DNA from 3 places in the Mycobacterium sp. E2327 genome. Region 2 is predicted to be linked to each of the others. Evidence: riboswitches for the same ligand, from Rfam matches in the RefSeq annotation. Region 2 holds a riboswitch; each other region holds the start of a gene.
The links. A riboswitch is a leader RNA that binds a small molecule or an ion and turns the genes downstream of it on or off. The one in region 2 is predicted to bind magnesium.
Positions count from the first base shown of each region.

Region 1: it holds a riboswitch for magnesium, as region 2 does, so the genes downstream of both, A5712_RS31145 (hypothetical protein) here and A5712_RS12515 (Rv1535 family protein) in region 2, are expected to answer to the same signal.
Region 3: it holds a riboswitch for magnesium, as region 2 does, so the genes downstream of both, A5712_RS08340 (PE family protein) here and A5712_RS12515 (Rv1535 family protein) in region 2, are expected to answer to the same signal.

Region 1 covers NZ_LZKE01000242.1:52,204-62,994, forward strand. Annotated here, with positions in the region: gene A5712_RS27825 (acyltransferase family protein) at 1-377, shown strand, start outside; gene A5712_RS27830 (O-methyltransferase) at 382-1,041, opposite strand; M-box (ykoK) riboswitch at 1,153-1,324, shown strand; gene A5712_RS31145 (hypothetical protein) at 1,586-1,795, shown strand; gene A5712_RS27835 (NRAMP family divalent metal transporter) at 1,841-3,607, shown strand; gene A5712_RS27840 (NADP-dependent oxidoreductase) at 3,609-4,547, opposite strand; gene A5712_RS27845 (hypothetical protein) at 4,667-5,275, shown strand; gene A5712_RS27850 (L,D-transpeptidase family protein) at 5,322-6,077, opposite strand; gene A5712_RS27855 (LysR family transcriptional regulator) at 6,395-7,336, shown strand; gene oxc (oxalyl-CoA decarboxylase) at 7,320-9,041, opposite strand; gene A5712_RS27865 (FadD7 family fatty acid--CoA ligase) at 9,254-10,791, shown strand, end outside.
Region 2 covers NZ_LZKE01000107.1:36,876-47,666, forward strand. Annotated here, with positions in the region: gene A5712_RS12495 (class I SAM-dependent methyltransferase) at 12-581, shown strand; gene A5712_RS12500 (hypothetical protein) at 581-1,063, shown strand; gene A5712_RS12505 (hypothetical protein) at 1,125-2,024, opposite strand; gene ileS (isoleucine--tRNA ligase) at 2,150-5,275, opposite strand; gene A5712_RS12515 (Rv1535 family protein) at 5,618-5,848, opposite strand; M-box (ykoK) riboswitch at 6,134-6,303, opposite strand; gene A5712_RS12520 (TetR/AcrR family transcriptional regulator) at 6,398-7,039, opposite strand; gene A5712_RS12525 (nitronate monooxygenase family protein) at 7,036-8,160, opposite strand; gene A5712_RS12530 (carboxymuconolactone decarboxylase family protein) at 8,200-8,763, opposite strand; gene pks2 (type I polyketide synthase) at 9,801-10,791, shown strand, end outside.
Region 3 covers NZ_LZKE01000069.1:1,366-10,000, forward strand. Annotated here, with positions in the region: gene A5712_RS08325 (PPE family protein) at 1-291, opposite strand, end outside; gene A5712_RS08330 (response regulator transcription factor) at 1,055-1,828, shown strand; gene A5712_RS08335 (cell wall metabolism sensor histidine kinase WalK) at 1,825-3,354, shown strand; M-box (ykoK) riboswitch at 3,540-3,716, shown strand; gene A5712_RS08340 (PE family protein) at 4,140-4,439, shown strand; gene A5712_RS08345 (PPE family protein) at 4,456-5,661, shown strand; gene A5712_RS08350 (PPE family protein) at 5,684-6,886, shown strand; gene A5712_RS08355 (magnesium transporter MgtE N-terminal domain-containing protein) at 6,934-8,268, shown strand; partial or broken gene A5712_RS08360 (divalent metal cation transporter) at 8,298-8,635, shown strand, end outside.

The sequences.
Region 1 (10,791 bases), on a different contig from region 2:
GGCAATGGACACATATCGGCGATCCGACCTTCGACGCTTACCTCAACGGCGAGTTGCAGCGAGCGCTGAACATCCTGAGCGCCAACGGTGTTCGTGTGGTGGTGGCGACGGTGCCGTACAGCCGGGGCGGTGAGAAGCCGGACGGCCGGCTGTATCCGGAGGACCAGCCCGACCGGGTCAACCTCTGGAATGCCATGCTGCGCAAGACGATCGCCCAGCACACCGGCGTCCAAATCCTCGACCTCAACAAGAAGCTGTGCCCGGACGGCGTTTACACGACCAAGGTCGACGGCATCAAGGTGCGCAGCGACGGCGTCCACCTCACCCCCGAAGGGGTGAAATGGCTGACGCCCTGGCTCGAGGAATCCCTGCGCTAGGCGCCTAATCGCCGGTGCGGCAGCTGATTTCCATGCTGTCGCTTTCCCGGACGAGGAAGTTGAAGCTGACGTAGCCGTTGTCCGGGTCGCGCACCCGGTCGAGGTAGGGCTGGGTGTCCGCGGCGCTGGCGTTGTCGGCGACGATCAGCGCGCCGGTCGACAGGCGCGGTTCGAGTAGCTCGATCACCGGAAGGTAGAGGTCCTTCCACCCGTCGAGCAGGACGAAATCGACCGAACCGTCGAGCTTGTCCAGCGTGGTCAGGGCGTCTCCTTCCAGAATGGTGATCACGTCGTCCAGGCCGGTCTCGGCGAACGTCTGTTTGGCCGCGGCGATCTTGCTGGCGCTGAGCTCGGTGGTCACCACCCGGCCGGTGCCGTTGTCGCGTACCGCCGCGGCCAGGTGAACCGCGGAGATTCCGAAGGACATGCCGAACTCGACGATCGTGGCCGGCCGGGTCGCCCGCACCAGCGCGTAGAGCAGGCGGCCGGATTCCGGTGTCACCGGAATGTAAAACTCGCTCATCGCGTCGGCGCGCTCCTGCGCGCTCATCGGCCGGTCGAAATCGCCGATCCTTTCCCGCAACCGCGACATTTGATTTTTCGTTTCGGTGTACATCCGGTCGAGCACCGTCGCGACCTTGGGCGCCTGCAAAGTATTAGCCATGGTTTCGAGCGTAGTCGCGACGGTCGATGGGCCCGTGGGTTAACAGAAACCAACGTAATGGTTGCGTAAAGTAATTTGACGCCCATTGGGTCGCGGTGCAAGATGGACGGGCAAGCACCTCGGTAGGTGAGGCGTCTGCACGGATACAGGCCACTGACCCCGAACGTCGAGAGACGCCCCGGGTCAGGACAGCTCTTCCCGGACCCAAGGGTTGAGCCCAAGTGGCTTCCGGAACTTTCGGATACGCCGTGCAGTGCCGAAGCTCCGACGAGAGGGGTGCGACCGGTGGTGCTCCGCCGGTCATTTCGCCTCTTCCGTTCAGGTGAATGTGACGACACCCGCGTGTGTCCCGGCCGTGAGGAGGTGAGGGCGAGATGAGTCCCGGCGACAGTCCGTATCCCAATTCCGTCTTGTCCCGATCCGGTTCCGGCATTCTCTTCGCCGCCTGATTTCCTCGGGCGACCAATACCGCTGCGCAGCAAGCGCATTGCGGGCGCCTAGGGTCATGCCAGGAGCCGATCGGACCTCCCGACAGGAGACGATCATGGCTTTTGTTGTTGCACAACGCCTTACCGGTCCGCAGCGGGGACGCGGCCGGTCGATGCTACGAATCGGCCGACTCTTGGTCGGCAAGCTGCACGCGCGCAGCACGCTGACTCCGCAGGAGCGGGCCAACCTCTATGTCTCGCGGACGCCGATCGCGGTCATCTCGGCCTCGCTGGGCGGCCATCCGCCGGACGGCAACCGGCGGTGATTCGCTAGCCCGAGCCCGAACCTGTTCGGAGATAGCGAGGATTCGATGACGTCGATCTCGACCGAGCCCCGCGGCGACCTGGGTACGTCCGAGGCGCCAAGCCAAGCCGTGCTGGATTCGGCGCACGCCGGCGACATCGTCGGCGCCTTCGGCCGCATCCACCGGGACGCCGCACACCCGGGTAGCGGTGGCCGCTGGCGGCGGCTGCGGACGCTGATGGTCATCACCGGCCCCGGGCTGATCGTGATGGTCGGGGACAACGATGCCGGCGGCGTCGCGACGTACGCGCAGGCGGGGCAGAACTACGGGATGGGGCTGCTGTGGACGCTGGCAATGCTGATCCCCGTGCTGTACGTGAACCAGGAGATGGTGCTGCGGCTGGGCGCGGTCACCCGGGTCGGCCACGCGCGGCTGATCTTCGAGCGGTTCGGCAAGTTCTGGGGCGCCTTCAGCGTCGGTGATCTGCTGATCCTCAACGCGCTGACGATCGTCACCGAATTCATCGGAGTAGCACTGGCACTCGGGTTCTTGGGCTGCCCCAAGGCGATCGCGATCCCGGCCGCCGCGGTATTGCTGTTCGCCGTGGTGGCCGGGGGCTCGTTCCGCCGCTGGGAGGGCCTGATGTTCCTGCTGATCGCGGTGAACGTGCTCATCATTCCGATGGTGTTGATGGCGCACCCCACGCTGAAAGGAACGGCGGGCGGGCTGGTGCCGCAGTTCCCGGGCGGGCTCAACTCCACCGTGCTGTTGCTCGTCGTCGCGATAGTGGGCACCACGGTCGCGCCGTGGCAGCTGTTCTTTCAGCAGTCCAATGTGGTGGACAAGCGCATCACTACCCGCTGGATCGCTTATGCCCGAGCCGATCTGATCATCGGGATCGTCGTCGTCATGGTCGGCGCGACGGCCCTGATGGCGGTGACCGCGTTCGGGTTGGCCGGCACCGGCGACGTCGGCGGCTTCACCGACGCGGGTGCGGTGGCCGCGGGCCTGGCCCGGCATCTCGGCGGGACGGTGGGCGCGCTGTTCGCGATCATCCTGCTGGACGCGTCCTTGATCGGCGCCAACGCGATCGGGCTGGCCACCACGTATGCCGTCGGTGACGCGTTGGGCAAGCGGCACTCGCTGCATTGGAAGGTCAGCGAGGCTCCGCTGTTCTACGGCGGGTACGCCGTGTTGCTGGCGGTGTCCGCCGCCGTCGCGTTCAGCCCGGACCATGTCCTGGGCCTGGTGACCCAGGGCGTGCAGGCCCTCGCGGGCGTCCTGCTGCCCTCGGCGACGGTGTTCCTGGTCCTGCTCTGCAACGACCGGGCGGTGCTCGGGCCGTGGGTAAACACGGTGCGGCAGAACATCATCGCGTGGGCCGTCGTGTGGTGTCTGGTGGTCTTGTCGCTTGCGCTGACCGCGACGACCTTCTTCCCGGGCCTGTCCACGGGCACCATCGAGGCCGGTCTCGCGGTCGGTGCCGCGATCGGGATCGTGGGCGGGGCCGTCGCGATCGTCGCTGGCCGGTGGCACCGGGACCGGCGCGACGCGGAAGCCGTTGCGGGGACGCTCGGCGGTGGCCTGGATCCCGAGGAGGTTGACGAACTCGACGACGCGCCGCTCCTCACGCGCGCCGAGCGGCGGGCGGTGCGCCGGCAGGACCGGGCGCACTGGCAGACCCCCAACCTCGCCATGCTGGACAGGCCGGTGATGTCGCCGATCCGGCGGGCCGGGCTGTTGACCCTGCGGGGCTATCTGGTCGTGGCCGTCGTGTTCGTGATCATCAAGATCGTGCAGGCCGGCATCATCGAGCCGGCCACGTCGCTGTGAGTCAACCGTTCGGCAGCAGCACGATTTTGCCACGGGTGTGCCGCTTTTCGAGTTCCTCGAAGGCGTTGGCGACGTGATCCAGCGGGTAGCTGCCGGCGACCTCGAAATCGATGGTGCCGGTGGCGATCAGGTCGGCCATCTCGGCGAGCACTTCCGGCGTCGACGCGTCCACACTGCCCTCGGTCTTGGCGCCGACCTCGCCGGCCTTCTGGAACGAGATGATGGTCTCGATCCGATCGGGCGCGACGCCGAGATCCACGGCGAGCTGGACGTAGTCGGGGCCGAACAGATCGATGAGCGCGTCGATCCCGCCGGGCGCCGCCTCTCGCAGCCGGTCGGCCAGGCCGTCGCCGTACTCGACCGGGGTGACGCCGTGGGCGCGTAGCCAGTCGGCGTTGCCGGGCCCGGCGATACCGAGCACCACCGCCTTGCGCAGGACCAAGAGCTGCACGACGAGGCTGCCGACCCCTCCCGCCGCCGCCGAAACGGCGACCGTCTCGCCCGGTTTGGGGTCGACGGCGCGAACGGCGGCGTAGGCCGTCACGCCGACCACGTACAGCGAACCCGCGACCTCCCAACTCAATTCGGGAGGCTTGCGAATTAGTTGATCAACCGGGACGGCGGTATGCGTGGCGTGGCTGGAGCGGCGGAAGCTGAACCCAAGAACTTCGTCGCCGACGGAAAACGCCGTCACTCCCGGTCCCACGGCGGTCACCACCCCGGCAAGGTCGCTGCCCTCGCCGGACGGAAAGGTGGCGGGGAACATGTCATGCATGGCACCGCTTCGGATGGCGGCCTCGCCGGGATTGATCCCGGCGGCGCGAACCTCGACCACGACCTCGTCCGGGCCGGGCGACGGCATGTCCACGTCCGCCACGTAGAGGACGTCGCGGCCCCCATAACGGTCGAACCGTACTGCTCGCGCCGTTCCTGCCGTCATCTTTCCCCCTCACGCCACGAATAGGCCTCGCCCCCGCCAGCATAGGCGTGGCCTGCTCTTGTTCCTGCCCGCATTTCGCAGTAGCGTCAGGCGCCGCGGACTGGACAGGGAGGGAACCCATGGAGCTCGCTCGGATCAGCGTCGCCGGCTGGGCGGTCGCCACGGTCGTCGGCGCCGCAACCACCGGCTGCGGTGACTACCACCACAGTTCGCCCTCCACATCGCTACCGGGCAGTGGCCCGACCAGTTCGAGCGCGGTGACGAGCCCGTCGCCCGGACAGCAGACCGATTACAGCAACTTGCTGATCAAGGCCAGCGACATCGGCGGCGACTTCACCACTCCCCAACCGCCGGTGCTCAACCCGAACAACGCCGCGGGCGTCGCGCAACTGTTCGCCAATGCCGACAACAGCCGCCGGATCGGCGACACGATCCTGATCGTCGCCGATCCGAAGGTGGCCGCGGCGGGAGTCGAGAACACCAAGGCCAACTACGCGGGCAAGGTCAGCGGGACCTGGCAGCCGATCGATATCGGCTCCAACGGCGCGATGATCTCCGGCACCGCTCCGGGCAATTCCCAGGCCATCACGGTGCTGCTCTTCAACGAGGGCAAGGCACTCGTCAACCTCGAATTCGACAGCGCGCCCAACGATCCCATCGACCCAGGCGTCGCGACCGATGTCGGCCGCAAGCAGGACGCGGCCATCAAGGGCGGATTGCCCGCCTAACCCGCGCGGAAGGTCTTGCGCGCGGAATGCCTTGCGCGCGAGGCGCTCAGGCCACGACCTGAATGGGGTCGCCGACGTTGACCTGGTTGAAATACCAAGCGGCATTATCCGGGCTGAGGTTGATGCATCCGTGGCTGACGTTCGCGTGGCCCTGCGAATCGACCGACCACGGGGCCGAGTGCACATACACGCCGCTCCAGGTGACCCGGACGGCATACTGCGCCGTGATCTTGTATCCCTCGGGCGAACTCAGCGGGATGCCGATGGTCCGCGAGTCCATCACCACGCTGCGTTCCTTTTCCAGGGCGGTGAAGTTCCCGATCGGAGTGGGACGGCTGGGCTTGCCCATGGATGCCGGCATCGTGCGCAGCACTTCGCCGTTGCGGCTGACGGTAAAGGTGTGCCCGGACAGGCTGGCAACGCCGAGCAACTCGTCACCGGTGTCGAAACCCGTCGTCAGGGCCTGCACACCGACCGAGACGTGGCTATGCGTGGGCCAGTAGTGGTCGGGAACCCACTGGACGACGTTGTTCTCGACCCACTCGAAGTGGCCGGGCATGCCGCTCGGCGACGTGACATGGATGGTCCGTTCGGCGGCGACGCGGTCGGTGGCCGGCGCGGTGAACGTGACCACGACCGGGTGCGCCACCCCCACCAGGGCGCCGTTAGCCGGGGAAACTGAGGCAACCCCCGGGACCGGCTCGGGCAGCGGGACGGCGGCCACGCTGCGGGCGCCACTGCCCAACGCGCCCATGCCGATGATCGCTACCATAACGAACAGATAACGAACCGCTTGACGCATGGCGCTTACCCTTTGCGATGGATGGACGGACACAACGATATTCTACTGGTTGTCGGCGCATTCCGGTTTTCAGCAAACATCGATATGTTCGCTGGACCCGGTTCCCGCCGCCGTCGCCGCCCCGCTGCGGCCCGGATGACGACCCCGCCCTCGCCCGAAAAGCGTGAAACCGTCGGCGGCCGTGCAGAACCGATGACGGCACAACGGCTTTCGCGGTAGCAAAGGCCGAAAACCCCGGCGGGACGCCCGGCGCGCCGTGTTAGCCTCAGCCAGGCCGGTGCCCCCAAGGCCCAGCCCGAACACCGAGGAGCCCGCGGGTGCTTTTCCGTCAACTGGAGTACTTCGTTGCGGTCGCCCAGGAGCGCCACTTCGCCAGGGCGGCTGAGAAGTGCTACGTGTCGCAGCCCGCGCTGTCCGCCGCGATCGGCAAGCTCGAACGCGAGCTCAACGTCACGCTGATCAACCGTGGCCACAGCTTCGAGGGCCTCACGCCCGAGGGTGAGCGACTGGTCGTGTGGGCCAAACGGATTCTCGCCGAACACGACGCGTTCAAGGCCGAGGTGCACGCCGTCCGATCCGGCATCGCGGGGACGCTTCGGCTGGGCACGGTGCCCACTGCCTCGACGACGGCGTCCCTGGTTCTCTCGGCGTTCTGTTCGGCGCATCCGCTGGCGAAGGTGCAGATACTGTCCCGGCTGGCCGCCACCGAGCTGTACCGGCGCCTGCGCGAGTTCGACTTGGACGCCGCAATAGTGCACTCCGCCGCCGACGACGCCCACGACGTGAACCTGGTGCCGCTCTACGAGGAGCACTACGTGCTGCTCTCGACGGCCAGCATGCTGCCCGCCGGGGCGTCGACGCTGACCTGGCCCGAGGCGGCGCAGCTGCCGCTGGCGCTGCTGTCCGCCGACATGCGGGATCGCCAGATCATCGACGAAGCCTTCGCCGGCCAGGGGATCACCGTGACCCCGCAGGTCGAAACCGACTCCGTCGCTTCGCTATTGGCACAGGTGGCCACCGGCAATTGGGCCTGCATCGTGCCGCACACCTGGCTGTGGACGTCCCAGCTGGGTACGGAAACCCGAGACATCCGCGCGGTCGAGATGGTCGAGCCGGCGCTCAAGGCCGAGATCGCGCTGGCCACCAACGCTTCCGGGCCGGGCTCACCGGTCGCGCGTGCGCTCACTGCGTCCGCGCAACAGTTGCAGCTGGGCGAGTTCTTCGACGCGCAACTGTCGGGCATCACGCGCCGGCGCTGACCACCGCCGGCGACGTGGCCGCGCTGCTCGGGTTCAGGCTTGCCAGATGCCCGCTTTCCACGCCGGCCGTCGGGTCGAGTTCGCAGTCGATGACCGACGGCCCCTTGCCGGCGATCGCTTCGGCCAGCGCCGCGCGCAGCTCGGCGGGGGCGGTGACGTGATATCCCTTGCCGCCGAAGGCCTCTGCGATCAGCTCGTGACGCGCCCGCCCGTTCAGCACGGTCGGCGCGGGATCCGGCCCCGTCGCGGCCGAGCCGGCCGGCGCCTCGTCGCCGCGGTAGACGCCGCCATTGTTGAGGATGACGACGGTCACCGGCAGCCGGTAGCGGCAGATCGTCTCGACCTCCATCCCGGAAAACCCGAACGCGCTGTCACCCTCGATCGCGACGACGGGGTCGCCGGTCTCCACCGCCGCGGCGATGGCGTATCCCATGCCGATGCCCATCACCCCCCACGTGCCGGTGTCGAGCCGGTGCCGCGGCGCCTCCATGTCGATGACGTTGCGGGCCAGGTCCAGCGCGTTGGCGCCCTCGTTGACCACATAGACCCCCGGATTTTCCTGCAGCACAGAGCGAATGGCGCCCAGCGCGTTGTAAAACCGCATGGGGTGCGGGTCTTCGGCGAGCCGCTCAACCATCTTTGCCTCGTTGCGGGCTTTGCGCTCGGCCAGCTCGTCGACCCATTCGGTGGGCGCGACGACGGGTTCCGCGGCCACCGCGTCGCACAGGGCCGACATCACCGAGCCGATGTCACCGGCCAGCGGCGCCTCGATCGGCCGGTTGCTGTCGAATTCCGAAGCCGCGATGTCGATCTGGACGAACTTGGCGTCGCGGGACCATTGCGGCGACTCGCCGTGGCCGAGCAGCCAGTTCAGCCGGGCGCCGACCAGCAAGACGGCGTCGGCACGCGCGATCGCCAGCGAACGCGCGGCCGCCGCCGACTGCGGGTGCGAGTCGGGCAGCAGCCCTTTGGCCATCGACATCGGCAGGAACGGAATCCCGGTGTCCGTCACGAACTTCCGGATCGCGTCGTCGGCCCGCGCGTATGCGGCGCCCTTGCCGAGGACGATCAGCGGTCGGCGCGCCCGCCTCAGCACCTGCAGCGCGCGATCGACCGACTCCGGTGCCGGCAGCTGTCGCGGAGCCGGGTCGACCACCCGCCACACGGTCGCCGCCGCCGCGGACGCCTCCAGGGCCCGACCCAGAACATCGGCGGGGATGTCGAGGTAGACGCCGCCCGGCCGACCGGAGACCGCCGTGCGAATTGCGCGCGCCACGCCGCGCCCGATGTCCTCGATCCGGCCGATCCGGTAGGCGGCCTTGGCGAAAGGCCTTGCGGCCTCGAGCTGGTCGAGGTCCTGGTAGTCACCGCGCTGCAGGTCCACCATCGCGCGATTGCTGGAACCCGAGATCTGGATCATCGGGAAACAGTTCGTGGTGGCGTTGGCCAGCGCGGGCAGGGCGTTGAGAAATCCCGGACCCGACGTCGTCAGGCACACGCCTGGGCGGCGGGTGAGGAACCCCGCGGCGGCGGCGGCGTTGCCGGCCGAGGCCTCCTGCCGGAAGCCGATGTAGCGGATGCCCGACGCCTGGGCGGTGCGGGCAAGGTCGGTGATCGGGATGCCGACGATCCCATAGATGGTGTCGACGTCGTTCGCCTTGAGGGCATCGACGACGAGGTGAAAGCCGTCGGTCATACCTGTCATGGTGGCGACCTCCTGGTGAGTTACCTACGGTCAGTCATCACTGTCGTCCCGGTGCGCGCAGGTGTCCAAGACTAAGGCGCTATGCAGCGATTCACGCCGTCTATCGATAGTCGGCGGTTATCGATAGTGAGCGGATCGGTATTGGACGGACACACCGGTCGCGCGGCATGGTTCGAGCAGGAGCTTTCCCATCTACCGAAAGGGGCTTGGCGATGAAGACAGGCACTCACACCATCGCCGATCTGGTCGAGGAGGCGGCGAGCCGGCGACCGGACGCACCGGCGCTCGTCGTCACCGCCGGGCGCACCCCCGTCAGCTACCGCGACCTGGTTCGCCTCGTCGACGACCTGGCCGGACAACTGAATCGGGGCGGGCTGTCCGCAGGAGATCGGGTCGCGCTCCGTGCCGGCAGCAACGCCGAGTTCGTCGTCGGGTTGTTGGCGGCGTCGCGCGCCGGGCTGGTCGTGGTTCCGCTGGACCCGGCCCTGCCCGCCGGCGAGCAGCGCACCCGAAGCGAGGCGGTCGGGGCGCGGGCGGTGCTGGTCGACGGCGTCGGCCCCGGCGACGGGGGGGAGCCGGGGCTGCGCCGGTGGCCGATCGCGGTGACCGTCGAGGCCGGCGCGGCGGCGGTGCATCTCGACGCCGCGACGCCGCCGGGGCAAGACGCTTCGACGCCGCAGGGGCTCTGCGAGGACGACGCGATGATCATGTTCACCGGCGGAACCACAGGCGTGCCGAAGATGGTGCCCTGGACGCAGGAGAACATCGCCGCATCGGTGCAGGCGATCATCGCCGGCTACGGGCTGGGCCCGCAGGACGCGACGGTCGCGGTGATGCCGCTCTACCACGGTCACGGGCTGATCGCCGCGTTGCTGTCGACACTGGCGTCCGGGGGCACCGTGCTGCTGCCGGCGCGAGGGCGGTTCTCCGCGCACACGTTCTGGGACGACATCGACGCCGTCCGGGCCACCTGGTACACCGCCGTCCCGACGATTCACCAGATCCTGTTGGAGCGCAACAAGACCGAACAGGCGAGCAACAAGCCGGCCGCGCTGCGCTTCATCCGCAGCTGCAGCGCGCCGCTCACCGCGGAGACGGCCCAGGCGCTACAAGAGACGTTTTCGGCGCCGGTGGTGTGCGCCTTCGGCATGACCGAGGCCACCCACCAGGTGGCCACGACCGGCGCCGGGCAGAGCGAAAACCCCGCCGCCACACCGGGTCTCGTCGGCCGGTCCACCGGGCCCGAAATCCGGATCACCGGACCGGACGGTCGGCCGCTGCCGGCGGGGTCCGTCGGCGAGGTCTGGCTGCGCGGCACCACCGTGGTGCGCGGCTACCTCGGTGACCCGGCGATCACCGCCGCGAACTTCACCGACGGATGGCTGCGCACCGGCGACCTGGGATCATTGTCGCCCGCGGGCGATTTGACGATCCGGGGCCGGATCAAGGAGCTCATCAACCGCGGCGGCGAGAAGATTTCGCCGGAGCGCGTCGAGGGCGTCCTGGCCACGCATCCCAACGTCCTCGAGGTGGCCGTCTTCGGCGTGCCGGACAAGATGTACGGGGAGACGGTGGCCGCGGTGATCGTGCCCCGGCAATCGCCCGCGCCGGCATCCGCCGAGCTGGCGGAGTTCTGCCGCGAGCGGCTGGCGGCCTTCGAGATTCCCGCCACCTTCGCCGAAGCCGCCGCCCTGCCGCACACCGCGAAGGGCTCGCTGGACCGCCGCGCTGTGGCCGACCAATTCGGCCG
Region 2 (10,791 bases):
CGTCTTTGGGTATGGCAATGAACCTCGCGCACCGACGGATTTGCAGCTCGGATCGCTGGGCGAAGCAGGTGGAAGACGACCTGCTGCCGTGGGCGCTGGCCGGTGTGGAGCTGGGCGACAACACGCTCGAGATCGGACCCGGTTACGGCGCGATCCTGCGGGTGCTGGTCGACAAGACGCCGAGACTGACCTCGGTGGAGATCGACACCCCGATGGCGCAGCGATTGCAGCAGCTCTACGGCGATCGGGCCCGCATCATCAACGCCGACGGCACGGATACCGGGTTGCCGGACAACGAGTTCAGCTCGGTGGTGTCGTTCACGATGCTGCATCACGTCCCGACCGCGGACCTGCAGGACCGGCTGTTCGCCGAGGCGTTCCGAGTGCTCCGGCCCGGCGGCGTCTTCGCCGGCAGCGACAGTGTGACGTCGCTGCGGTTCCGCCTCCTGCACTTCCGCGACACGTGCAACACGGTCTCTCCGGAAACCTTGCCGGATCGCTTGCGGGCGGCGGGTTTTCGCGATGTGGAGGTCGAGGTCCGCGGCGGCAGGCAGCGTTGGCGGGCGGTCAAGGGCGCCTGATGGTTGACGCGGCGCCATCACGATGGGCGCGGTTACGCCGCCAATGGGACGAGCGGCTGGAACCCGGTGAGCAGGCCACCGTTCTGGCCTGGTCGTCGTTCACGCTCACGTTCGCCGGACTGCGCGGACTCACCCACTGGATCCGTGCCGGCCACGGACCGTCGGGTGGCGGTATGAACTTGGGCGGCAAGCACTTTCACCACTACAACATCGGTATCGCGATGCTGGCGACGGTGGCCGGCGTGGGTCTGCGCGGGACCGAAAGGCAGCGACGACACCCCGCGGCGGCGGTCGCCTATGGTGCCGCGAACGCGATGATCGTCGACGAGCTGGCCCTGCTGCTGGACCTCAAGGACGTTTACTGGGCGAGGGAGGGCCGCGAGAGCGTGGACGTCGCGGTCGGGGTCATCGCCACCGGCGCGACCGTCGTGGCCGGCATGCCGTTCTGGCCGCACGCCCACCGCGCGCTCCGAGCCCGCTAGCGATTCGCGGCAAGCGAAAGGGCGAGACCGGCTCCCCTCCGGCCTCGCCCTACGCCCACCGTCACTTCTTGCCCGGGATCACCTGCGGGTGGAGCGGCTGTTGCTGGACCGGCTGTTGCTGGACCGGCTGCGGGTGAATCGGTTGCTGCTGGATCGGATGCTGCTGGCAGGCCAGGCATTCGATCGGTCCGTGGCCGCCACCTTGCTGCTTGCCACCACCTTGCTGCTGACCGCCACCTTGCTGCTGACCACCGCCCTGCTGCTGGCCGCCCCCTTGCTGCTGACCACCGCCCTGCTGCTGACCGCCGCCCTGCTGTTGGCCGCCACCTTGCTGCTGACCGCCGTCATGGTCCGACGGCACCGGAACGGGTATGGGCACGGGCACCACGACCGGCGGGATGTTCACCGTCACGTTCGGCGGTGGCGGCGGGGTGCCCGGGTCGACCGGCGCGTCCGGCGGGGTGCCCGGGTCGGCGGGCGGCGCCGCGACGACCGGCGCGGGGGCGTTCCACACCGGCGCGCCGCCACCGCTGACCGGGCCGCTCGGCAATTGCGCGGCGTCGGGCGGCGTGGCGAGGGCTGGCGGGGCCGGCGCCACGGGCGGCGGCGCGACCGCGGCGGCGGACTGGGGCGAAATCGGACTCACATTTGAGTTCGGCACGACGACGGCCGGCTTCTCTTGCTTCGAGCCCGTCCCGTTGATGAGCATCATGCCCAGCCCGCCGACCACTCCGAGCCCGGCGATCACGGCCGCGGCGATCAGGACGGTCGTGGCCCGCGAGCGCGGCTGCTCGGTCACCGTAGTGGGCGGGAAGTCCTCGAAGTTTGCGGGTTCCGACAGGGATCCGTCTTCGATCGAGGGGTCACCCAACGGGCTCGACGCCCACGCCTCGGCGACCGTGAGGTCCTCGTGCGGGATGGCGGCGAAGGTAGCGGACTGGAAGTCTTCGATGGTGCTCATGGTGCGTTCCTTAACTGTGGTTGCGGCCCCCGTTGGGCCGCCGTCACAGGTAGGAGCAGCTAGCCCCGCCACACCGGACAGTTTTTTCGGAACTTTTTTCAGAAGTTTTTTGCGCCCGCGTCGGCTCAGGCTTTCGTGATGCTCACCCGCACGCCGTCGCCGATCTCCGAGCCATCGGCGGGCTCGCCGAACTCGAAGCTGGTGGCGAGGATCTCCCCCGCGATCAGGTCGCGGTGCGTCTGCGCCCAGTCGGCCCGCTCGCCGGGCACCGACATCACCACGCTGATGCGGTCGGACACGTCCAGCCCGGTCGACTTGCGCAGTTCCTGCAGCTCCCGGATCCGGTCCTTCGCCCAGCCCTCCGCCTCCAGTTCCGGGGTCACCGTGCCGTCGAGAACCACCAGACCGGACCCGTCGGGAAGCGCCGCGGTGTAATCGGGATCGGCGGCCACCAGTCGGGAGCTGTACTCGTCGGGCTGCAGCACCGCGGGACCCGCCGTCAGGGTGCCGTCGGGGTTGACGACGCCCTCGCCGGCCTTGACGGCCTTGATCGCCGCCTGCACATCCTTGCCCAGCCGCGGCCCGGCCACCCGCGCGTTGACGGTGAGCTCGAACCGGCCGTACGTGTCGATCGCGTCGGTCAGTTCGACCCGCTTGACGTTGAGCTCGTCGGCGATCAGGTCGACGAACGGCTCGAGCCGCTGCGGATTCTCAACGGCCACGGTCAGTTTCGGCAACGGCAGACGCACCCGCAGCTTCTTCGCCTTGCGCAACGACGACGCCGCTGAGCAGACTTCCCGGACCTGATCCATGGCGGCGACCAGGCCGGCATCCGCGGGCAGCGCGTCCGCGTCCGGCCAATCGGTCAAATGCACCGAGCGCTCGAACGTCAGACCGCGCCAGATGATCTCCGTCACCGACGGCAACAGCGGGGCGGCCAGGCGGGCGGTCACCTCCAGCACGGTGTGCAACGTGTCGATGGCGTCGGCGTCTTCCTCCCAGAACCGCGAACGCGACCGTCGCACATACCAATTCGTCAGCGCCTCGGTGAACTGGCGCAGCTGTTCGCAGGCCCCCGAGATGTCGCAGACATCCATCGACTCGGTGAGGTCGTCGCGCAGCTCCGCCAGCTTGGCCAGGATGTAGCGATCCAGCACGTTGGCCGAATCCGTGCGCCAGTTGCCGACTTTCGGCGCGTAAAGGGCCAAGAAGCTGTAGGCGTTCCACATCGGCAGCAGCACCTGACGGACGCCTTCGCGGATGCCCTGTTCGGTGACGATCAGGTTGCCCCCGCGCAGGATCGGCGAGGCCATCAGGAACCACCGCATCGCGTCGGAGCCGTCGCGATCGAACACCTCCGAGACGTCGGGGTAGTTGCGCAGCGACTTGCTCATCTTCTGGCCGTCGGAGCCGAGCACGATGCCGTGCGCGACACATGTTTTGAACGCCGGACGGTCGAACAGCGCGGTGGCCAGGACGTGCAGGGTGTAGAACCAGCCGCGTGTCTGGCCGATGTACTCGACGATGAAGTCGCCCGGGTAGTGCCCGTCGAACCAGTCGCGGTTTTCGAACGGGTAATGCACCTGCGCATACGGCATCGAGCCCGAATCGAACCACACGTCGAGCACGTCGGGGATGCGCCGCATCGTGCTGCGCCCCGTGGAATCGTCGGGGTTGGGCCGAGTCAGCTCGTCGATGTAGGGCCGGTGCAAGTTGGTGGGACGCACCCCGAAGTCGCGTTCCAGCTCGTCGAGGCTGCCGTACACGTCGACCCGCGGGTAGGCCGGATCATCGGACTTCCACACCGGAATCGGCGTGCCCCAGTAGCGGTTTCGCGAGATCGACCAGTCCCGCGCGCCCTGCAGCCACTTTCCGAACTGCCCGTCCTTGACGTGTTCGGGGTACCAGGTGATCTGCTGGTTGAGTTCGACCATGCGGTCGCGGAATTCGGTGACCGCGACGAACCACGACGACACCGCCCGGTAGATCAGCGGATTGCGGCACCGCCAGCAGTGCGGGTAGGGGTGCTCGTAGGTCTCGTGGCGGACCAGCACGGCGCCGTTGGCCGCCGCCGGACCGCTGCCGTTCTTCAGGTCGCGGATGATGTGCGGATTCGCGTCAAAAACGCGCTGCCCCTGGTAATCCGGGACGCTTGCGTCGAACCGGCCCTTCGAATCGACCGGGGTGACGGGCACGATGCCGGCCGCATCACAGGTCGCCATGTCGTCCTCGCCGTAGGCCGGCGCCATGTGCACGATGCCGGTGCCGTCCTCGGTGGTCACGAAGTCTCCGGGCAGCACCCGGAATGCGTGGGGGGTGTCCATGAAATACGGGAACGGCGGAACGTAGCGCAGACCCAGCAGGTCCGCGCCCCGATAGGTACCCAGCACGTCCGGCTCTTCACCCAACTCGCGCGCGTACGCGGCCAGCCGCGCCTCCGCCAGCACGAAGCGGCGGCCGTCCGCCTCGACCGCCACATAGGTCACCTCGGGGTTCACGGCCACCGCGAGGTTCGACGGCAGCGTCCACGGTGTCGTCGTCCACACCAACAGATAGGCACCGTCGAGCTCACCCCCGGTTACCTTGAAACCGACGGTCAGGGCCGGGTCCTGGCGGCTCTGGTAGACGTCGTCGTCCATCCGCAATTCGTGGTTGGACAGCGGGGTTTCGTCGCGCCAGCAGTACGGCAGCACCCGATAGCCCTCATACGCCAGGCCCTTGTCCCACAGCTGTTTGAACGCCCAGATCACCGACTCCATGTAGCTGGGATCCAGCGTCTTGTAGTCGTTGTCGAAGTCGACCCAGCGGGCCTGGCGCGTCACGTAGGCCTGCCACTCGTCGGTGTAGCGCAGCACCGATTCGCGGCAGGCATCGTTGAACGCGGCGATTCCCATGTCGTCGATCTGGGACTTGTCGTTGATGCCTAGCTGGCGTTCGACTTCCAGTTCGGCGGGCAGCCCGTGCGTGTCCCAGCCGAACCGGCGCTCCACTTTGTAGCCGCGCATGGTGCGATACCGCGGCACGATGTCCTTGACATACCCGGTGAGCAGGTGACCGTAGTGGGGCAGCCCGTTGGCGAACGGCGGCCCGTCGTAGAACACGTACTCCGGGGCGCCGTCGCGGCGGGCGATGCTGGCGCGGAAGGTGTCGTCGCGCGCCCAGTAGTCGAGAACCTCGACTTCGAGCGCCGGAAAATCGGGCGCACCGCCGGCCAGCTTCGGGTACGCCTTGACGTCAGCGTTCTCGGTCACGATCTGTGTCGTCTCCTGTGGCCATCATGCTCAGGCCGGGGACGACGACGCGCAAGGTGCGCGAGCGCCGCGGTACCACCCCGCTTGCCGCGCTCTCACGCGACCGCTCGATGAGGGCTGTGACGGGCCTACCCGTTCGGTTCTACTGAGCCTGCCGGCCGTTCTTCCGAAGGCTCCCCGGTGATCGCCGGATCGATGCCAGTGTCTCGATTCTACTCAAACCCTGCACTCCAAGGGGTTACCTGGTCTCAGGGAAGACCTGCGACCGGGTAGCCCCTTGGAGGCGTTGTGCCGATGGTGGCGACCCACTGCGCCCGGCTCCGCCGCGCTTGTGATCGCCACTTAGGCCCGGACATCGAGCACGCCAACGCGCCACAGCGCGGCGTACACGTGACGCACGCCGATGGCCAAGAAGTGGGCGGCGCCGTCCACCAGCGGGTCGCTGATGACGATGGTCGTGCCCTCACGACGCGTGGCCTTCTTGGGCGCGGGGGCCGGGGTCGTGTCGCGCACCACGGTCAGCTTGCGGGCGGGCGCGACGGTTACGACTTCGTCGTGCAGAACTGCGGTCATGATCGTCTCCTGACGGAACTCAAACGAACGTTGACTGGACTGACGTGTCCCATCCCGTTGTGGTTCCGATCCGAGAACGCTTGGCGGGTAAGCCGATTAGCGTTGGCGACTCAACCGAGAACGTCGCGCTTCAGGTCGGATCGGGACGGAACACAGCCCGGACTTCGATCCGGACTATCGCTGGAACTCATACGTCCCTCACCTCCTCGACGTCACGACGCGTGCGGTTGCCCGCGCGATCCACGCGCACCAAAAGGAGTACAGAAACCGGCGAACCGCCGGAGAACCGCACCCCTCTCGTCAGAGCTTTGGCACTACACGACGTGTCCGATTCCTCGGAAGCCACCTGGGCTCAACCCTTAAGCCGGGAGGAGCTGTCCTGACCCGGGGCGTCTTTCGACGTTCGGGGTCAGTGGCCTGTATTCGTGTAGACGCCTCACCTAACGAGGTGCATACGCGACCGATCATGCATGACCGCCACGACACGGTCAATGTGATCTCGTCCGTGTGCCCGAATCTTTATGCAGTCATTACGCGGGCACACAGGATTTAACAAGCTGCACCGCCGCGCGGGCGTAGCCCGTCGAGCACCAGCGCCACCACAAAATCGGCCACCTGAGCAGCGGTGACGTCGTCGTCGGTGCTCAGCCGCCGTTGCGCCAGCTGGCCCACCAGCGCGGCAAGGGTGTACGCCACCATGCGCGGCGGGGCGGTGACCACCTCGCCGCGCTCCTGGGCGGCGACGATGAAGCTTTCGATGTCGTCGATGAACCGCTCGTAGATCCCGCCGAGATGTTTTTCGAAGCGCTCGCCCAGCGCGCAAGGATCCCGCAACAACAGCTTGACCGTCGCCTTGTCGGACTCGAAGAACTCCAGCGTCGCCCGCACCGCGACCCGAAGCGACTCCTCCTGCCCGGCGTTCCCGCCCGGCGCCCCCAACGCCGCAGCGACATGGGCGCGCAGCGCGCCCTCCTCGGCCGCCATCAACGCGTGGAAGAGCTCGTCCTTGGAGTCGAAGTACCAATAGACCGAGCCGTAGGCCAGACCGGCCCGCTTCGCGATGTCGGCAATCGTCGTCGCATGAAAACCCTTGCGCGCGAACACTTCTTTGGCGGCCGACATGATCTGCTCGCGCCGCTGCGACTTGTCCTCGTCGCTGACCGCGCGGCGCCGGCGGGTTGCGCTGGTCACGGACCGACCAGGCCATCGAGCCGGCCGATGGTGTCGATGAACTCCTCCACCATGTCGAGCACCACCGAGCGGACCGGGCGGACCCGGTCGAGCGAACCGACCACCTGGCCGACGAAGTACGTCGCCAGCTCACGCGCCTTGGAGTCCGGATTGGTCGCGGCCTGGTTGATGCGCACCTGAGAGCCGGTGACCAGCGCGGTCTGCAGCGGCATGCCGAGCGGATCGGGGGTGTCGGGCCGCTCCCACTCGTCGGTCCAGGCCGTGCGTAGCATCCGCGCCGGCTTCCCGGTCATCGACCGGGAGCGCACCGTGTCCGAGGAGCTCGCCGCCAAGAACTTCTCCGTGACCACGGGGACCGTCTCGGCCTCTTCGGTGGTCAGCCACACCGAGCCGCACCACACCCCTTCGGCCCCCAGCGCCAGGGCGGCGGCGACCTGGCGGCCCCGCGCGATCCCGCCGGCCGCGAGAACCGGGACCGGCGACACGGCGTCCACCACCTCGGGGACCAGCACCATGGTCGCGACCTCGCCGGTGTGGCCGCCCGCCTCGGTGCCCTGCGCGACGATCAGGTCCACGCCCGCGGCAGCGTGCCGCCGCGCGTGTTGCGTGGTGCCCGCGAGCGCGGCCACCACGACGCCCCGGTCATGGGCACGCTGGACGAGGTCGGCGGGCGGCGGCCCGAGCGCGCTGGCGATCAGGCGGATGTCGTGCTCGAACGCCACGTCGAGCAGCGGCTCGTAGCCCTTGGGCGAGATGTTCAGGCCCCCGGCCGACGCCCTCGGCTCCTCGGCGGGGACCACGACGCCGTAACGGGACAGGATGTCCTCGACGAACGCGCGGTGCTCCTCGGGCAGCAGCTCGCGCGCCTGTTTGGCGTCGATCCCGCCCTGCTCGGCACCGACGTACTTGGGCGGCAACAGCAGGTCGACGCCGTAGGGCTTGCCGCCCGTCTGCTCCTCGATCCAGGTGAGCTCGGTGCGCAGGCGCTGCGGACTGTGCGCGACGGCGCCGAGGATCCCGAACCCGCCGGCGTTGGTTACCGCGGCCACCACGTCGCGACAGTGGCTGAAGGCGCAGATCGGAAACTCAACGCCGAGCATCTCGGCGACCCTGGTTCGCATCGCCCGACGCTAAGAGTTACTGACTGATAAGTCAATCGGTTAGGGCGACCGGCCGTCCGGCGGCCAGCTGGCCACGCCCTCTTCCAAGGGGACCTGGAGGCTGCGCAGGATCGACGAAACCATTCGCCACGCCCCGATGGCGGTGGTCAGCTCGATGAGAACCGTTGTATCGCCGTGCAATTCGCGCTCGCAGGCGGCCCAGCTCTCGGCGCTCACCGCGCCGTCGCGCACCACGTCGTCGGTGGCCGCCAGCACCGCGCGCTCGGCCGGCCCGAAGCCCTCATACCCGCGCCAATCGCGCACGCCGACGAGGTCGTCGGCGCTCACGCCCAACCCCGACGCGACCCGCCAGTGCTGCGTCCACTCGTAATCGCACGCGGTGAGCCAGCCGATCCGCATGATGACCAGCTCGCGCAGCCGCGGGTCCAGGGCGCCGTGCCAGAGCATTGTGGCCAGCAAGTCGTTGATGCCGCGCGCCAGCGGCGGATGGTTGAGCAGAACCTGGAAGATGCTGAGCTCCGCCATGTAGTCGGGTACCGCGGCCTCGTCGGCGGCGGCTTTGGCCACGTCAAGCGGCAGTCGGGGGACCCGAGCTTGCCCAATAGGTGGGGTCATGGTGTGAGCACTCCGTCCACTGGTGGACACCTCGCGTTCACCGGCAATGGTAGCCAGCGGCAGCAGCCGTCGGAGGCGAACAATCATGAACGAAAAGCCCGGAGCCCCAACGCCGCAACGCGGAACCGGGCGGTGAAAACCGCGGTTCCGGCGCGAGCTGCGCCGGGGCCGCGCGCGCGAATGCCGTTGACGCCCACGTGGATACCCCGACGCCGACGGCTTCGGGCCGGCTCGCCGCGCGGGCCCGGCCCGTCCCTCGCCAGCGAATGAATTCAAAGCCGCGGGCTGCCGTGATCGGACCGTGATCGGTCCCCCTGGACGGCGCCCACGCCCTCCTCCAGCCGCCACGGTTCGGTCCCGAACCGGACACGCCAATCACGACAAAGTATGAATCTCGCCACAATTCAGTTGGGACTTAACTTGCAATCTTAAAGATTTCAGCGATTTCCCTGCGGAGTTTCGCAATAGCCCCTAGCATGGCGTGATTACGCATCCTCGATGCAGGTCATCGGTGCGCCCAATTTGGTCTCCGTCTCGACCCACGCGGGTCGGGCTGCCTCAGCCCGCCCTCGGCGCCTCGCGCTGACAACGCCCCTGGTCATGCCCGTTCGGGCTGGTAAACGCCGGACACCTTGGCGGACAGCGCCTCTGGGGGCGACGGCGGTACGCCGTTATGGCCAAATACCGTCCCAAAAGTATGCGTCTGGGCCTTCGACCAAGCCCGACGTAGACCGGCCCTGGCCAGGGCATTGTTAAATTTTTGTACGTTCGCACGATTTTTCCACGCGTGAGAAGCGAAGCCGCTACGCTGCTGATCGCGCCATGTTCTTACGGGTGGGCTTCGATCCGGGGGTCGGTGGGTTTTTTGCGCGTTGCGGCGGAGTTGCCAGCTCGCACAAAAAAATTCGACGAGATTTCTCGAAGCCCAGATAAGAGCGAGCAGCAGTGATAGGAACTTGTGGATAGGCAAGGAGAGGTGAAGGACAGTGGATAAGGCAGGCGTGACTCCGGTTGCCGTCATCGGGATGGCATGCCGGCTGCCAGGGGGTATCAACTCACCTGACCTCTTTTGGGAAGCGTTGCTCCGTGGCGACGACCTTGTCAAGGAAATTCCCGCCGAACGCTGGGACGTCGACTACTACTACGACCCCGAGCCGGGCGTCCCGGGCCGGTCGGTCTGCAAGTGGGGCTCGTTCCTGGACAACGTCGGTGACTTCGACCCCGAGTTCTTCGGCATCACCGAAAAAGAAGCCACCGCGATGGACCCCCAGCACCGGTTGCTCATGGAAACCGCGTGGGAGGCCATGGAACATGCCGGCCTCACCAAGGACACCATGGCCGAGGAAACGGGCGTTTTCGTCGGATTGAACTACGGCGACTACCAATTCGTCCACGCCGCCACCGACGCCTTTGACGGTCCCTACGGAAACCCGGGCACCATCTCCTGCATGGCCTCCGGGCGCATCGCCTACGCGCTCGGCCTGCACGGTCCCGCCGTCACCATCGACACCGCGTGCTCTTCCGGCCTGTTCGCCATCCACCAGGCCTGCCGCAGCCTCAACGACGGAGAGAGCAACCTCGCGTTCGCCGGTGGCGTGAACGTGATGATGGAGCCGCGCAGGTCCGCTTCCGCTTCGGCGGGGGGCATGCTGTCGGGCACCGGGCACTGCTTCGCGTTCGACGTCAAGGCCGACGGCTTCGTCTCCGGCGAGGGCTGCGTGGTGCTGCTGCTCAAGCGCCTGACCGACGCGCAGCGCGACGGCGACCGGATCCTCGGTGTGATCCGTGCCACGGCCGCCAACCAGGACGGCCACACCATGAACATCGCGATGCCGTCCGGCGAGGCGCAGGCGGCGGTCTACCGCACCGCGCTCGCGGCGGCCGGCGTCGACGCCAGCACCGTCGGCATGGTCGAGGCGCACGGCACGGGCACCCCGGTCGGCGACCCGATCGAATACGGCAGCCTGGCCGAGGTATACGGCATCGGCAACCCCTGCGTGCTCGGCGCCTCGAAGA
Region 3 (8,635 bases), on a different contig from region 2:
GAAGGCCGCCGCCGCGGCCGTGGCCTGGGTGGCCGACTGCTCGCACTGCGCGGCGGTGGCCGTCATCCACGATATGTAGGGCGTCACCGCGGCGGCCATCGACAGCGACGTCGGTCCCAGCCAGGACTCGTCGGTGAGGCTGGCGATCACCGACTGATACCCGCTGGCGGCGTCGGTCAGCTCGGCGGCCAGCGATTCCCAGCCCGCCGAGGCGGTCAACAGGGTTCCGGGCCCCGGCCCCAGATACATCCGGCCGGAGTTGATTTCCGGCGGCAACGCGCCAAAGTCCATCGTCTGTCCTATCTGTTGGTTGTTTCAGCGGAGCCGGTCACATCGCGGCCGCGCGGACGGCCCCCACAGCTGTCACCGAAATCTGATAAAGCGCCGGTTGCGCCGCCCTGTGGACGGAAAGGGAGTCCGTCGTTCTCGGCGTAATCGGCTTGGGATCCGGTGGTGTGTCCACGGTGCGCCAGCGGCACACGAAAACACGGGCATGCCAAATACACTCGTGAATTGCTCGCGCTTGATGATTCGCCGCTGGCAACAGCCCGACTGCGGCCGCCAACACAAATGCCGTGATCACCGAAATGCCGTGCCCACGAATATTGGAACGCACCACAGCGGCGTTGTTCGCTGGCTTTAATGACATTGATCATCACCACAGTGGCCGCCGAATTGGCGTGCTGACGACCGGCCACTGACCCCCGCAGGGTCCGCGCCAGCCCGTTCCGACCCTTTGTTACCAAAGAGGTTGCACGCCCCGGGAATTCGTAACATTGCGTAATATTTTGTTAACGAATTCGAGGACCTCCAGGGGCGAAAGCCCTTATTGAGCCGACGGTTTGAAGAGTCTGACCGTGCGATGCGCTGCCCGAGTGAATCAATGGCCACGAATTCCAGTGTTTTTGGGAAGTCGGCTCCTCTCAAGTCGGGCGATTCAACACATATGAAACACATATATGTCCACTCAAATGTGAGTCAGCGAGGCCCGAATTATTTGAGAACTCTATGAATTCCGTGACAATCCGGTGTGTAGTTGGGAGGATGTGAGCATATGACCGCAACGTCGGGATACGCACGCAGCGAGCGCCCACGCCAAGCCATCCTTGGTCAGCTGCCCAGGATTTACCGTGCCGATGGCTCACCGATCCGTGTCTTGCTGGTTGACGACGAGCCCGCGCTGACCAACTTGGTGAAGATGGCGCTGCATTACGAGGGCTGGGTGGTCGACATCGCCCACAACGGCCGCGAGGCCATCGCGAAGTTCGAAAACGTCATTCCCGACGTGCTGGTGCTCGACATCATGCTTCCCGACGTGGACGGCCTGCGGATTCTGCAGCGGATCCGCGAATCCGACGCCTACACCCCCACGCTGTTCCTCACCGCCCGCGATTCGGTCATGGACCGCGTCACCGGCCTGACCGCGGGCGCGGACGACTACATGACCAAGCCGTTCAGCCTCGAGGAGCTTGTCGCGCGACTGCGCGGCCTGCTGCGCCGCTCTACCCAGCAGACCCCGCCGGCGGCCGAGACCCTGAAAATCGGCGACCTACATGTCGACACCGCCAGCCGGGAGGTCACCCGCGGCGGCACCCCGATATCGCTCTCGTCAACCGAGTTCGAATTGCTGCGGTTCCTCATGCGCAATCCCCGGCGCGCGCTGAGCCGCACCGAAATCCTCGACCGCGTCTGGAATTACGACTTCGCCGGCCGAACCAGCATCGTGGATCTGTACATCTCGTACCTCAGGAAGAAGATCGACTCCGGCCGGGAGCCCATGATCCATACCGTCCGCGGCGTTGGGTACATGCTGCGACCGCCCGAATGACCGGCGAGCCGAATACCAGATCCAGGGACCTTTCGCGGTGGCTGCCCCATTCGCTGCGCCGCCAGTTGCTATTGGGCGTGCTGGCCGTGGTCAGCGTGGTGCTCGTAACGGTCGGCATCGTCTCGGTGCTGAGCCTGCGCGGCTATGTGACGGCGATGAGCGATGCCGACGTTGCCCAATCCCTTGACGCGCTGAGCAATTCGTACACGAGATACCGAAACGGCGACCACGGTCCGACGCGCGGGGGCACCGAATCCATCGGGCAGGCGATGCTGGAGTTCACCGATCAAACGCCAGGCAACGTCATAGCCGTGCTGCACGACGGCGTCGTGATCGGCTCGGCGGTCTTTTCCGAAGCCGAGGCGCGACCCGCACCGGCCGACGCGGTGCACGCCATCGAGTCCCAGCCCTGGCCCGAAGACGCCCCGCCGCGGACCGAGAAGCTGGGCAGCCTCGGCTCTTATCGCGTCGACAGCCGGGCCTACGGATCCGACCTGTTGGTCGTCGGCGTATCGCAAGCGCGGGCCAACCAGATCATCGCCCGCAAGAACATCACCACCACGGCACTTATCGCGGCCGCCCTTGCGATCACGGCGGGGCTGACCATCTGGGTGGTCGGGATCACCCTTCGCCCGCTGCGCCGGCTCGCCGCCACCGCCGCCGAAGTCGCCGCCATGCCGCTGACCGACGACCACCGAATCAGCGTCCGGGTGCAGCCCAATGACACCGACCCCGACAACGAGGTCGGCGTCGTCGGGCACACGCTGAACCGGTTGCTGGACAACGTGGACAGCGCGTTGGCGCATCGCGCCGACTCCGACTTGCGGATGCGCCAATTCATCACCGACGCCAGCCACGAGTTGCGCACCCCGCTGGCGGCGATTCAGGGGTATGCCGAGCTGACCCGCCAAGACAGCTCGGCGCTGCCGGCGACCACCGAATACGCGCTGGCCCGCATCGAGTCGGAGGCGCGGCGCATGGCGGTGCTCGTCGACGAGATGCTGCTGCTCTCGCGCCTGGGCGAGGGCCAGGACCTGCAGACCCAGGACGTCGACCTCGCGGACCTCGTGGTCAACGCCGTGAACGACGCGGCGGTCGCGGCGCCGACCCACTTCTGGGTCAAAGACCTTCCCGACGAGCCGGTTTGGGTTCGCGGCGACCACGCCCGGCTCCACCAATTGGTCAGCAACCTGCTCAGCAACGCCCGGGTGCACACGCCGCCGGGCGTCACGGTGACGACCGGGATCACCTGCCGGCGCCGCGGCACGGAACCGCCCTACGTCGAACTGACCGTCGCCGACGACGGCCCGGGCATCGACGCGGATCTCCTGCCCCGGTTGTTCGAGCGGTTCGCGCGCGCCGACGCGGCGCGGTCCAACGGCTCGGGCATCGGGCTGGGCCTGGCCATCGTGAGCTCGATCGTCAAGGCCCACCACGGCTCGGTGACCGCCGAATCCGCCAATGGCCGAACGGTTTTCCGGGTGCGGCTGCCGATGATCGAAAATCCGGCGCTGGATATCGATTAGCAAACGAATCGGGCAGGCTTTTGGCGCCGCCGGAATGGCAAATCGCCCAAGGGTTGCCGATGCGACTGGGTGGTCGCAGGAGCCCACGGATGCGCCGGTGCGTATGTGTCCAGCACGTGAACTGTTTAGAACGCGTGGTCCTGAAAAGTTGACTCGCCGGTTCGCGAGTGCCACCATGGCCAATGCAAGCACCTCGCTAGGTGAGGCGTCTGCACGGATACAGGCCACTGACCTCGAACGTCGAAAGACGCCCAGGGTCAGGACAGCTCCTCCCGGATTAAGGGTTGAGCCCAAGTGGCTTCCGGCTCCTATCGGGCCGGATACGCCGTGTGGTGCCGAAGCTCTGACGAGAGGGGTGCCGTGCTCAGGTGTTCTGGCCTGGGCATTTCTCCCCGCTGTGCAAGGTTTGGCATCCCCGTATGCCCTGGCCGCGAGGAGGTGAGAGCGGAATGAGTCCCGACGATAGTCCTTATCCGAGGTCGACGACCATTTCGTTGCGATCCGGTCCCGGCTCGTTTTCGCAGCTGTAATCGGCTGATCCCACAAGTTTTGTCCGCGCGTCACCGCTCGGCGGGTTTGTCTTCGGCGTGCGCGGAAATCAATCCTCCGGGGTTGCCAACTGGCCAGTGCCTGGCCTTTGGCGTGAGGAGATGCCCTATGCCGCTTGCAGTTCCACGCCCATAAGCAACGAGCTACCACGTCCCGCCACCTGGGCCGACTTGGATCCGCGAGGGGTCCTTTGAACCGCGTCAGCGCCTTACCGACTATTCGCTAGGAGAACTCCGATGGCTTTTGTCACTGCTCGGCCGGAATCGCTGGCCGCCGCCGCCACTCGCTTGCAACAGATCGGCTCGACGCTGGAAGCTCAAAATGCTGCAACAGCAGCGCCGATGACCGGGGTCGTGCCCTCGGCTGCCGACGAGGTGTCGGTTATTACGGCGGCAAAGTTCGCCACGCACGCGCAGGCGTTTCAAACCCTGAGCGCCCAGGCCGCCGTGATGCACCAGATGTTCGTCGCCACCATGCAGACCAGCGCCGACTCGTACGCCGCAACCGAGGCGGCCAACGCGGCCGCCGCACGTTGAATACCTAGGGGGGATCGTGATCGACTTCGCCGCATTGCCGCCCGAAATCAATTCGGCCAGAATGTATTCGGGCCCTGGGTCAGGGCCCATGCTGGCCGCGGCCTCGGCCTGGAACTCGATGGCCGCTGAAATGCGTTCCGCTGCGTCATCTTACGACTCCGTGATGTCGGAGCTCACCTGCTCGGATTGGTTCGGCCCGTCATCGATGTCGATGTTTGCATCGGCCGTACCGTACCTGGAGTGGCTCAGCACCACCGCCACCCAGGCCGAGCAAGCGGGCAGCCAAGCCCAAGCCGCCGTCACCGCCTACGAGTCAGCATTCGCCATGACGGTTCCCCCGGCGGTCGTCGCGGCCAACCGCGCCCAGCTCGCCGCACTCGTGGCGACGAATGTTTTCGGCCAAAACACGCCGGCGATTGCGGCCACTGAGGCCCAGTACGCGGAAATGTGGGCGCAGGATGCCGCCGCGATGAACGGTTACGCCGGCGCAGCGGGCGTCGCAGCCCAACTGACGCCATTTACCGCGCCGCAGTCCCCCACTCACTCCGACGGAATTGCCAACCAGGCCAACGCCGTTGCCCAAGCCGCCGAAACACCGGCCGGCAATGCGCAGTCGATAGTGTCCTCGGCAGCCTCCAGCAACCCCGGCGGGATATTGGGGGCATTGGAAGGCGTGCTGGCTACCGGTTCCGATGCGTCGTCGCCGTTCCACGGACTGGCCACTGTCCTGAACGGCAGCAACGGCTCGGCCCTCGGGTCCTTCTTGAATTCCAATTTCCTGAGCACTTCGGTGCTGAACGGAGCGATGGCCGGGGGCCCGTTCAATCCACAGAGCATCCTGACCAACATTGCCGGCTTCAGCTCCGTATTCCCTAAGGCGACCGCGGCGCCGGCGGACATCGGCGCGGGCGCGGCTTCGGCCGCGAGTGCGGCGGACTCTGCGGGACTGACCGGCATCAGCGCCGCCGGCTCGGGCGCCATGGGCCAGGCGCATTTGGTCGGCGCGGTCTCCGTGCCGCCCAGCTGGACCGGTGCAGCCACGATCACCCCTGCCGAAGCCGCGTTGCCTGCCACCGGACTCAGCGATATCGGTTCGGGCGGCGCGGGTGGGCCCGGAGCGTATGCGGCGCCGATGGCGGGCGCGGCCAGGCGGCTACGCAGAGCGATTCCCAAGTACGGGTTCAAGCCCGTTGTGATGCCACGTCCGCCTGCCGCGGGATAACAGGATTTCGAAGGAGAGCGTCATGATCGATTTCGCGTCATTACCGCCGGAGATCAACTCGGCCAGAATGTATTCGGGTCCCGGATCAGCGTCCATGCTGGCCGCTGCCTCGGCCTGGCACACGGTGGCCGCTGAAATGCGTTCTGCAGCTGTTAATTACGGCTCGGTTGTTTCGAGGTTGACCGGCGAGAGTTGGTTTGGCCCGTCGTCCACGCTGATGACGGCCGCGATCGGACCGTACCTCGACTGGCTGAGCGCCACCGCTACCCAGGCCGAGCAGGCAGGCATCCAAGCCAACGCGGCCGCAGCCGCCTACGAGTCCGCGTTCGCCATGACCGTGCCGCCCACGGTCATCACGGCGAACCGCGCGCACCTGTCGAATCTGGTGGCCACCAACCTCTTCGGTCAAAACACCGCGGCGATCGCGGCCACGGAGGTCCAATACGCGGAAATGTGGGCTCAAGATGCCGCCGCGATGAACGGCTATGCCACCGCCTCTACCGCGGCGACGCAATTGACTTCGTTCAGCTCACCGCAATCCACCACCAACGCCGGCGGAGTGGCCTCCCAAGCTAACGCGGTTGGCCAAGCCGCCAACGCGTCGACCACCCCCGATGTGGCGGCGGCGCTGGCGAACATACCGGTGCTCGGCGGGATCACCGCGCCCGGCTCTAATCAAGCCACCACAGGGCTTGCCGGGCTCCTGAACGACCTGGACGGGTCCAACAATGCGCTGCTGGGCAGCTTCCTGTCCGACGCCTCGACCTCGGGCATCAGCAACGCATTCACCACCAATGGGATTCTCAACCCCACGACATTCGTCGACAACGCATCGGCGTACGCCTTCATGAACACCGGCGGTGACAACGCGGCGACCGGTGCGGCGGACGCGGCTGGCGGCGCAGCCGCGGCTGAGACGGCCGGCGTGCACAGCGCGGCCGCGGCCGGGATGGGAGAGGCGAACCTGGTTGGGTCCCTGTCCGTACCACCCGCCTGGGCCGCGAGCGGGGCGACGATCAACCCGACCGCACTGACAACGACCCAGATGGGGGCGGGCGCGTATCAGAGCCTGGGCGCCACCCCGATGGTGATGGAGGACGTGGGGCCGATGGGCGTGCCCGGCATGCCGCTGGGCGGGGCCGTGGACGCGGCCGACGACGAATTCGGTTCTCCCGTATACGGGTTCCGCCCCCGCATCCTGGGGCGGCCGCCAGCGGCGGGTTAGCCGCCGAGAACCGCAGGACATCAAAGAAAGTGATCGAGGAGGGCCAAGTGAGCACATCAGAGACGGCGAAGCCCCGCGACGGGCTACCGGTGATCCACCTCTCTCAGTTGCTGCGCGGACCGGTGCGCGCCCGCTCCGGTGAGGTAGTCGGCCGCGTCGAGGACGTGATCGTGCGGCTGCGGGGCGCCCACCAGTATCCGTTGGTGACCGGGATCGTGGCGGAGGTCGGTGGGCGGTCGGTGTTCATCGGCAGCCAGGCCATACACGAATTCACGGCAGAGCAAGTTGTGTTGGCCAAGAACAAGGTTGACCTCCGCGGGTTCGAGCGACGCGACGGTGAGGTGCTGTTGCGCGCCGACGTGCTGGGGCACCGGCTGATCGATGTGGCCGCCGTGGAATTGGTGCGCGCATACGACGTCAGGCTCGAGGACACCGGCACCGGATGGGTACTCACGCGATTGGACACGCGACGCCCGCCAAGGCTTTTCGGGCTGATCAAGGGATCGGGCGGGCAGGCGCCGCGGGATTGGAAGGCGTTCGAACCGCTGATCGGTCACGTCCGCTCCGATGTGGTACGCCGGCATTGGGGCCGCGTCGGCGGGTTCAAGGCCGCCGAGATCGCGGACCTGCTCGAGGAAGCGAATAAGGCAGAGGGTGGCGAGATCCTCGATCGGGTGCGCAGTGATCCGGAGTTGGAAGCTGATGTGTTCGAGGAGTTGGATCCCGATAAGGCCAGCCGGCTGCTCGACGACATGCCCGACGAGGAGGTCGCAGCGCTGTTGGGCCGGATGCGCGCCGATGATGCCGCCGACGCGATCGCGGACCTGCGCCAAAAGAGGCGTCGGCGCGTGCTGGAGCTGATGCCCGGCCCGCAGCGCACCAAGGTGATCACACTGATGGGGTTCAACCCCGAAAGCGCCGGTGGGTTGATGAACGTCGACTTCGTCTCTTGCGCGGCCACCGCGACCGCGGGCACGGCGCTGGCGCTAATCGCCGCTGCCCGCACCATGCAACCGGAGGCGCTCGTCAAGGTCCATGTTCTCGACGACGGCGAGCGGTTGGCCGGTGTGGTTTCGGTGATTACCCTGCTGCAGGCCGAACCCAGTGAAAGCGTTGGGGCACTGATGGATTCCGACCCGGTGCGGGTCAGCGCCGACGCGGATCTGACCGACATCGCGCTGCTGATGGCCGACTTCAACCTCTACTCCATTCCCGTCGTCGACGAGCAGGACCGCGTGCTCGGGGTGGTCACCGTCGACGACATTCTGGAAGCGACCATCCCCGAGGACTGGCGCCGACGCGAGCCCGCCCCCCGCCCGACCGGCGATATGACGCAACCCGGCGAAACCAACGGGCAAGTTCCAGGAGGTGAGACGCCGTGACGTCGAACGCGGACAAGACCGCCGACCCCTTGGCCCCAGCTAAGATCCACCGCAGCGCGGTGCTGGACAGCGCGCATCTGGGTGATATCGAGGGCGCGTTCGGGCGCATCAGCGTCGGGGAGACCGAGCTTGCCCGCACCTGGAAGACGCGGCTTTTGACGCTGCTGGCGATCGTCGGCCCCGGGATCATCGTGATGGTCGGCGACAACGACGCCGGTGGGGTGGCGACCTACACCCAGGCCGGCCAAAACTACGGCTACTCCCTGTTGTGGGTCCTGCTGCTGCTCATCCCGGTGCTCATCGTCAACCAGGAGATGGTGGTCCGGCTCGGGGCGGTGACCGGCGTCGGTCACGCCCGGCTGATCAA